DNA from 2 places in the Pseudomonas sp. SB113 genome. Region 1 is predicted to be linked to the other one. Evidence: predicted binding sites of a transcription regulator. Region 1 holds the regulator's gene; the other holds the start of a gene.
What was found. The regulator sigma-54, encoded in region 1, starts transcription at its own class of promoters, with help from an activator protein. The targets are predictions, from matches to a motif close to ANTGGCATNNANNTTGCTNT.
Positions count from the first base shown of each region.

Region 2: a site for sigma-54 is predicted at 1,476-1,495, ahead of AB1462_RS19510 (circularly permuted type 2 ATP-grasp protein). Genes of this name have one in related genera too.

Region 1 is NZ_JBFMHW010000001.1:534,906-539,299, reverse strand. It holds gene AB1462_RS02530 (HPr family phosphocarrier protein) at 1-120, opposite strand, end outside; gene rapZ (RNase adapter RapZ) at 137-994, opposite strand; gene ptsN (PTS IIA-like nitrogen regulatory protein PtsN) at 997-1,461, opposite strand; gene raiA (ribosome-associated translation inhibitor RaiA) at 1,472-1,777, opposite strand; gene AB1462_RS02510 (RNA polymerase factor sigma-54) at 1,853-3,346, opposite strand; gene lptB (LPS export ABC transporter ATP-binding protein) at 3,544-4,269, opposite strand; gene lptA (lipopolysaccharide transport periplasmic protein LptA) at 4,269-4,394, opposite strand, start outside.
Region 2 is NZ_JBFMHW010000015.1:11,535-15,928, forward strand. It holds gene AB1462_RS19495 (START domain-containing protein) at 1-175, shown strand, start outside; gene AB1462_RS19500 (hypothetical protein) at 279-515, shown strand; gene AB1462_RS19505 (ribonuclease E inhibitor RraB) at 729-1,070, shown strand; gene AB1462_RS19510 (circularly permuted type 2 ATP-grasp protein) at 1,528-2,937, shown strand; gene AB1462_RS19515 (alpha-E domain-containing protein) at 2,942-3,892, shown strand; gene AB1462_RS19520 (transglutaminase family protein) at 3,889-4,394, shown strand, end outside.

The DNA of each region.
Region 1 (4,394 bases):
GTCCGGTGTGCGCCCGGCGCGGATCTGGCAAGGGAACTGCCCGGCAACACCGACGAATTTGGCCGAGGCGCGGGCATGCAGGCCCAGTTTGTTGATGATTTCAATTTCCAGAGCGGGCATCGCGGGGGTGTTCCTTTCAGCTAAGGTCGCGGTGGCGAACCTGGACATTCTTGAGGGTTTGTTGCAGCACCTGGCCCAGGCGCTCGGTCAGGTACACGGAGCGGTGGTGGCCGCCGGTGCAGCCGATAGCAATGGTGACATAGGCTCGGTTGCTCGCGGCAAAGCGCGGCAACCATTTGAGCAGGTAGCTGGAAATGTCCTGGAACATCTCCTCCACATCCGGTTGCGCGGCCAGGTAATCGGCTACAGGCTGATCCAGCCCCGATTGGTCGCGCAGCTCCGGCTTCCAATAAGGATTAGGCAGGCAGCGCACATCGAACACCAGGTCGGCATCCACCGGCATGCCGCGCTTGAAGCCAAACGACTCGACCAGAAATGCCGTGCCAGGCTCCGGCTGGTTCAGCAGGCGTAGCTTGATGGCATCGCGCAGCTGGTACAGGTTGAGGCTGGTGGTGTTGATCTTGAGGTCGGCGAGGTCAATGATCGGCCCCAGCAGCTTGGTTTCGTCCTCGATGGCTTCGGCCAGAGAACGGTGTGGGCTGCTGAGAGGGTGGCGTCGACGTGTCTCGGAGAAACGCTTGAGCAGGGTTTCTTCGTCGGCGTCCAGATACAGCACATCGCAATGAATGTGCTTGGCGCGCACCTCTTCTAGCAATTCCGGAAAACGCGTGAGGTGGCTCGGCAAGTTGCGGGCGTCAATCGAGACGGCAACCAGAGGCTGCGCCAATTCGGTATGGATCAGCGCGCGCTCCGCCAATTCCGGGAGGAGACCGGCCGGCAAGTTGTCGATGCAATAGAAACCGTTGTCCTCAAGAACGTTGAGGGCGGTACTTTTACCTGAGCCGGAGCGGCCGCTGACGATGATCAAGCGCATGATTACTGCCCGTTTTGTTCATCCAGAACAACTTGATACAGCGCTTCGTTACTGCTGGCGCTGCGCAGTTTGTCACGTACTTCCTTGCGGTCGAGCATGCTAGCGATCTGCCGAAGCAGTTCCAGGTGCGCATCGGTGGCGGCCTGTGGAACCAGCAGAACGAACAGCAGGTCGACCGGGGCACCGTCGATGGCGTCGAAATCGATAGGCGCGTCCAGGTGCAGCAGGGCGCTGACAGGTGTCTCGCAGCCTTTGAGGCGGCAGTGAGGAATGGCGATGCCGTTGCCAAAACCGGTGGAGCCGAGTTTTTCACGGGCAATCAGAGCCTCGAAGACATCTTGCATCTCCAGTTCAGGCACTTGGCTGCTGATCAGGTTGGCAATTTGTTCGAGGGCTTTCTTCTTGCTGCCGCCCGGCACGTTCACGAGGGAACGGCCGGGGGTCAGGATGGTTTCAAGTCGGATCATGGGGGGAGAGTTAACGACCTGTGCCCTGAAGCAGGCTCAGATTCTTTTCCTTATGCTTTTTGAGTTGGCGGTCAAGCTTGTCTGTGAGCAAGTCGATTGATGCATACATGTCTTCATGTTCGGCATTGGCGACCACTTCGCCGCCGGGTATCTGAAGTGTCGCTTCGATTTTCTGCTGAAGCTTGTCGACCTTCATGATGACCTGCACGTTGGTGATCTTGTCGAAATGGCCCTCAAGCTTCCTCAGCTTCTGCTCGACGTAGTCGCGTAGTGGAGGGGTGACTTCTATATGGTGTCCACTGATGTTGACTTGCATACAGCTTCTCCTTCGTTGCCAGTGCATAAAGCGGCGGGTAGGAATACCCGCCACTGGAACGCTGTGGCCCGCCCGTCACATCAAACGCTTACGCTCGCTGGAAGGCGCGATCCCAAGGGATTCGCGGTACTTGGCGACGGTTCGACGGGCGACCTGAATGCCTTGTGCTTCCAGTAAACCAGCGATCTTGCTGTCACTCAACGGCTTTTTCTGATTTTCCGCAGCAACCAGTTTTTTGATGATCGCGCGGATCGCCGTGGACGAGCATTCACCGCCTTCCGAGGTGCTGACATGACTGGAGAAAAAGTATTTCAACTCATAAATACCCCGTGGGGTATGCATGAATTTTTGTGTGGTCACCCGGGAAATCGTCGACTCGTGCATGCCCACGGCTTCTGCGATGTCGTGCAGAACCAGTGGCTTCATCGCCTCGTCGCCATATTCCAGGAAGCCGCGCTGGTGCTCGACGATCTGGGTGGCAACTTTCATCAGGGTTTCGTTGCGGCTCTGCAAGCTCTTGATGAACCAGCGCGCTTCCTGCAACTGGTTGCGCATGAAGGTGTTGTCGGCACTGGTGTCGGCGCGGCGAACAAAACCGGCGTACTGCGGGTTGACCCGCAGGCGCGGCACTGATTCCTGGTTCAGTTCTACCAGCCAGCGCTCGTTGTCCTTGCGCACGATCACGTCGGGAACGACGTATTCGGCTTCGCTGGACTCGATCTGTGAGCCTGGACGCGGGTTGAGGCTTTGCACCAGCTCAATGACCTGACGCAGGTCGTCTTCCTTGAGCTTCATGCGCCGCATCAACTGGCTGTAGTCGCGGCTGCCCAGCAGGTCGATGTAGTCGGTGACCAGGCGCTGGGCCTCGGCGAGCCATGGAGTCTTGGCAGGCAGCTGACGCAGTTGCAGCAGCAGGCATTCGCTCAGGCTGCGGGCACCGATGCCGGCGGGCTCGAACTGTTGGATACGGTGCAGGACGGCTTCGATTTCGTCCAGCTCGATGTCCAGCTCCGGGTCGAAGGCCTCGAGAATCTCTTCGAGCGTCTCGTCCAGATAACCCTGGTTATTGATGCAGTCGATCAGGGTCACGGCGATCAGGCGATCGGTGTCCGACATCGGCGCGAGGTTCAGTTGCCACAACAGATGGCTCTGCAAGCTCTCGCCGGCGGAAGTGCGGGTGGTGAAGTCCCACTCGTCATCATCATTGCTGGGCAGGCTGCTGGCGCTGGTCTGGTAGACGTCTTCCCAGGCGGTGTCCACCGGAAGTTCGTTGGGAATACGTTCGTTCCAATCGCCTTCCTCAAGGTTATCCACCGTGGGAGCGGTTTCCTGGTAGGAGGGTTCCTGTACGTCGGAATTGGGTTTTTGCTCGATGTTGTCAGCCAGCGGGTCTGCATTATCGAAGTCGTCGCCTTCTTCCTGGCGTTCGAGCATCGGATTGGACTCCAGGGCCTCCTGGATTTCCTGTTGCAGGTCCAGGGTCGACAATTGGAGCAGGCGGATGGCCTGTTGCAGCTGCGGTGTCATCGTCAGCTGCTGGCCCATTCTCAGGACTAGCGATGGTTTCATGGCAGGGGCTTAACACCTTATTCGCCGGCGCAATGCGCCATCCACGACAGGGCGCGTGAGCGCCAAACATAAGCAAATTATATGCCTGATATCGGGGGCTTTGCCTAGAGCGCGGTAACAATAAAAATCCGGAGGTTTTCATTGACTCCCGCGCATCAGGCAAGCGACCTGCCACCGCCTTGTTTTTGCAGGCGGCTTTACAGGCGGAACTCGTGACCCAGGTACACTTCCTTGACCAGCTCGTTGGCCAGGATGGTGGCAGAGTCGCCTTCGGCAATCAGCTGACCATCGTTGACGATATAGGCGGTTTCGCAGATGTCGAGGGTCTCACGCACGTTATGGTCGGTGATCAGCACACCGATGCCCTTTGCCTTGAGGTGATGGATGATCTGCTTGATGTCGCCGACCGAGATGGGGTCGACGCCGGCAAACGGTTCGTCCAGCAGGATGAACTTGGGGGCAGTGGCCAGGGCGCGGGCGATTTCCACGCGGCGTCGCTCGCCACCGGACAGGCTCATGCCAAGGTTGTCGCGAATGTGGTTGATGTGGAATTCCTGAAGCAGGCTTTCCAATTCTTTGCGGCGGCCGTCACGGTCGAGTTCCTTGCGGGTTTCAAGGATGGCCATGATGTTGTCGGATACCGACAGCTTGCGGAAGATCGACGCTTCTTGCGGAAGATAGCCGATACCAGCACGGGCGCGGCCGTGCATTGGCTGGTGGCTCACATCCAGGTCGTCGATCAGGACGCGACCTTGGTCCGCCTGGACCAGGCCGACGATCATGTAGAAGCATGTGGTCTTGCCGGCGCCGTTGGGGCCAAGCAAGCCGACGATCTGGCCGCTGTCGATCGACAGGCTGACGTCGCGCACGACCTGACGGCTTTTATAGGCCTTGGCCAGATGCTGGGCTTTCAGGGTTGCCATTACTCGGCCTTCTTCTTCGGCTGGATAACCATGTCGATACGTGGGCGTGGCGCAGTGACTTTGCTGCCATTGGCGCGACCGGCGTTGGCGATCTGCTTCACGGTGTCATAGGTGATCTTTTCGCC
Region 2 (4,394 bases), on a different contig from region 1:
CGCCCAGGTCGAGGGCTTCTGGAAACTGGTGCCTAAAGGCGCCAATGAGACCGAAGTCACCTACCAGGTACACACCGAGCCGGGCGGCAGCGTGCCGTCGTGGTTGGCCAACAAGTTCGTGGTGGACGCGCCGTTCAACACCTTGAAAGCCTTGAAAGAACACGCTGAAAAATAAATGCAGTTGATCCGGTGCCTCCTGACGTGAGTGGAACGTTTGCCGAGCCCTCAAGGTCCAGATAGTTGTAAGCCCACACACGGGTTTTATCGAGGAGGCACCGATGCAAAAGTGGCAGATTACCTTCGTTGATGATCACGGCGTACGGTCCGTGGAGCAGTTCACCTGCGAGCAGAAGCCCAGCCTCGAAGATGCGGCACACATGATTCGCAACAAGCTGGTGCCCGTGGCCGCCGAACTCGACCTCAATGACCTTGAGGGCCGCAAGCCTGAGCCAACGGTCAAGATCCTCAAAGACCAGAACAGTATTCAAATCCTCGACATCTCTCCCGCCGCCTGAACATTCCCTGTATGCCATTCAAGCACCTCTGGTGGAGGTGATAGCTTCGCGCTACTCTGCAAGTGAGATCAGCGAATGAATCGCTAAGGTCTGGTCTTGTCAGCTACATGCTTGTTTTCCCGTGGTGATGTTATTGCCGTGGTACCCGCGCCGGTAACGCGCGGGCTTTGGGAAGCACGGAAAGTCTATCCATCGGTTTGAGGAGGACGTTTCATGAGCACAGCCTATCAAGAAGACATCAGCACCAACGTTCTGCGCCGCATGAAGGAAGGCGGCTTCGACTTCTCACGTTTCCACCCCATTGAGTTCTACGCCATTTTCCCGGATGAGGAACGGGCGCGCAGGGCTGCGGGTGAATTTCGTGGTGAGTCCCTGAATGCCCAGGTCAGTGCGCGCGACGATGGCGCCTGGTACCTGGAACTGAGCAAGATCATGTTTGCAACCTACGACGGCATAGGAGACTTCGAGCAAGACTTTGAAGCAGTGGTCGAACCGCTGGGCGGGATCATCGAAGGATGGGGCGTCAAGCAAGAGGTGCGTGGGTTACCCATGTAGCGCAATTGTATGAGCAACGCAGCGTATCGGCTGACCCTAGGGTCGGCCGATTTTGTGTGTGCAGTGAGAAAATCTACGGAACTAGCACAGCCCTTTTTTGCACCAAAAAAAAGGCCACCCGAAGAGGGTGGCCGAAAGGGAAGACCGGAGGAGTCGGTCGGTACACGAGCTGTCACGGTACCGATTGCGCGATGGTTAAAGCTGTAGGACACATCCTGTTCAGCTGATGGGGATGATTATCCGCAGGCTTCGGCGGGCAGTGAAATCAACTCTGGCTATGCTGTTGATAGCCAAAGCTTGCATTGCCATGAAGCGTGCTGCATTGCAGCGCGCATTCTGCGCACCAGGACGGTGCGACCAGGTCTTTGCTTATATTTAACCCACTGATTTTTAAGTGTTTATGCCGCTGGCACGGGCCTTGCGATGGTTCTTGCGTCCGGGTGACAAGGAGTACGGCATGATCCGCACTTATTACGACGAAATGTACGATGGGGCAGGGCAGGTTCGCCCTCACTACCGCGAGTTCGCCCGCTGGTTGGCCGACACCCCCGCTGAACTGCTGGCCCAGCGCCGGCGCGAAGCCGACTTGCTGTTCCACCGCGCCGGGATCACCTTCACGCTTTACGGGGACGAGCAGGGCACCGAGCGTTTGATTCCTTTCGACACCATCCCCCGCAGTATTCCCGCCAGCGAATGGCGCATGGTCGAGCGTGGCTGCATTCAAAGGGTCAAGGCGCTGAACATGTTTCTCGCCGACCTCTACCACGAACAACGCATCATCAAGGCTGGGATCATTCCGGCTGAACAGGTACTGGCCAACGAGCAATACCAGTTGGCGATGCAGGGGCTGAACCTGCATCGCGACCTTTATTCCCACATCTCCGGGGTCGACCTCGTACGCGATGGCGACGGCACCTACTACGTGCTGGAGGACAACCTGCGTACGCCGAGCGGCGTGAGCTACATGCTCGAAGACCGCAAGATGATGATGCGCCTGTTCCCTGAGTTGTTCGCCGCCCAGCGCATCGCGCCGATCGATCACTACCCCAATCTGCTGCTCGATACCCTGAAAAGCGCCAGCCCCCTGGATAACCCAAGCGTGGTGGTACTGACCCCTGGGCGTTTCAACAGCGCGTTTTTTGAGCATGCATTTTTAGCCCGGGAAATGGGCGTGGAGCTGGTGGAAGGCGCGGATCTGTTCGTGCGCGATGACCGTGTGTTCATGCGCACCACCGACGGCCCCAAAGCCGTGGACGTGATCTACCGTCGCCTCGACGATGCGTTCCTCGACCCGCTGGCGTTCAACCCGGACTCCATGCTCGGCGTGCCCGGCCTGCTGGCGGCGTATCGCTCGGGCAACGTGGTACTGGCTAATGCGATCGGCACCGGGGTGGCGGATGACAAGTCGGTGTACCCCTTCGTCACCGAGATGATCCGTTTTTACCTGGATGAAGAACCCATCCTGCAGAACGTTCCCACATTCCAATGCCGTAAGCCCGACGAATTGTCCCACGTGCTGGCCAACCTACCGGACCTGGTGGTGAAGGAAACCCAGGGCTCCGGCGGCTACGGCATGCTGGTGGGGCCTGCGTCCACGGCAGCCGAAATCGAAGCCTTCCGTGCGCGTATCAAGGCCAAGCCCCAGGCCTATATCGCACAGCCAACCCTGTGTTTATCCACCTGCCCGACCTTTGTCGAAAACGGTATCGCACCGCGCCATATCGACCTGCGCCCGTTCGTGTTGTCCGGCAAGGAAACCCGTGTGGTACCCGGCGGTTTGACCCGTGTAGCGCTGCGTGAAGGGTCACTGGTGGTTAATTCGTCCCAGGGTGGCGGCACCAAAGACACCTGGGTGGTCGAGGACTGATGCCATGTTGAGTAGAACTGCCTCGGATTTGTACTGGATGTCGCGCTACCTGGAACGCGCTGAAAACCTCGCGCGTATGCTCGATGTCAGTTATTCGCTGTCGCTGATGCCCCAGGATGGGCGCGGTGATGGCCTGCATGAGTTGGCCATGCCGCTGCTGATCACCGGCACGCTGGATGACTACCGCGAACGCCACGGTGAACTGCACGCCGAACGCCTGTTGCATTTCTTCGCCCTGGATGCGGCCAACCCGGCCAGTATCTACAGTTGTCTCGGCGCGGCGCGGGCCAGTGCCCATGCCGTGCGTGGGCGAATTACCGCCGACATGTGGGAAAACATCAACGCCACGTGGCTGGATATTCGCGAAATCTCACAGCAGGGCCTCAGCCGCTACGGCATGAGTCGGTTCTGCGAGTGGGTCAAGGAACGTTCCCATCTGTTCCGGGGGGCAACCTACGGCACCATCATGCGCAACGACGCCTTCCGTTTTATTCGCCTGGGCACCTTTATCGAACGCGCCGACAACACCCTGCGCCTGCTGGATGCGCGTTATGAAATGGCCGGCGACCAGGCCGAAGCCGTCACCGATGGCACCGCCCACGCCTACTATCAGTGGAGTGCCTTGCTGCGCGCGTTATCGTCGTTCGAGGCCTACACCGAGATCTACCGCGACGCCCCAGGCGCCCGACAAGTCGCGGAGCTGTTGCTGTTGCGCGCCGATGTACCGCGCTCGCTGCGGGCCTGCAGCGAAGAGATCGACCAGATCCTCGCCAGCCTGCCCGGCATCAACGGCCGTCCGGCCCAGCGCCTGGCGGCCGAGATGGATGCGCGCCTGCGCTTCACCGCGATCGATGAAATCCTCGAGGAAGGCCTGCACGCCTGGCTGACCGACTTTATCCCCTTGGTCCGCCAGTTGGGCGACGCCATCTACAGTTCCTACCTGGAGGCTGCATGAGACTCTCCATCAGTCACGAAACCACCTACCATTACGACGACCAGGTACGCGCCAGCATCCAGTACCTGCGCCTTACGCCCCACGACAGCGAGCGTCAGCATGTGCTCAGTTGGCAGCTGGACCTGCCACGCCCGGTGCGTGCGCAGATAGATCCGTTCGGTAATATCCTGCACGTGCTGACCCTGGACGAACCCCACGACGCCATCATCATCGGCGCCCGTGGCCAGGTGGATATCGATGAGTTGCGCGAGGCCGAGCATGAGAGCCAGTCAGCCTTTCCGTTCCTGCGCTGCACCCGCCTGACTGAGCCGGACGAAGCCCTGCGCGCCTTTGCGCAACAGCATTGCCACCAGCGTCGTGATCGCACCGCGTTGATCGACCTGATGCACGCCCTCAACCAGTCGATGGTTTACACGCCGGGTGCCACCGAAGTCGACACCTGTGCCGCCCAGGCCTTCGCAGGGCGGGCGGGGGTGTGCCAGGACCATACCCATGCGTTCCT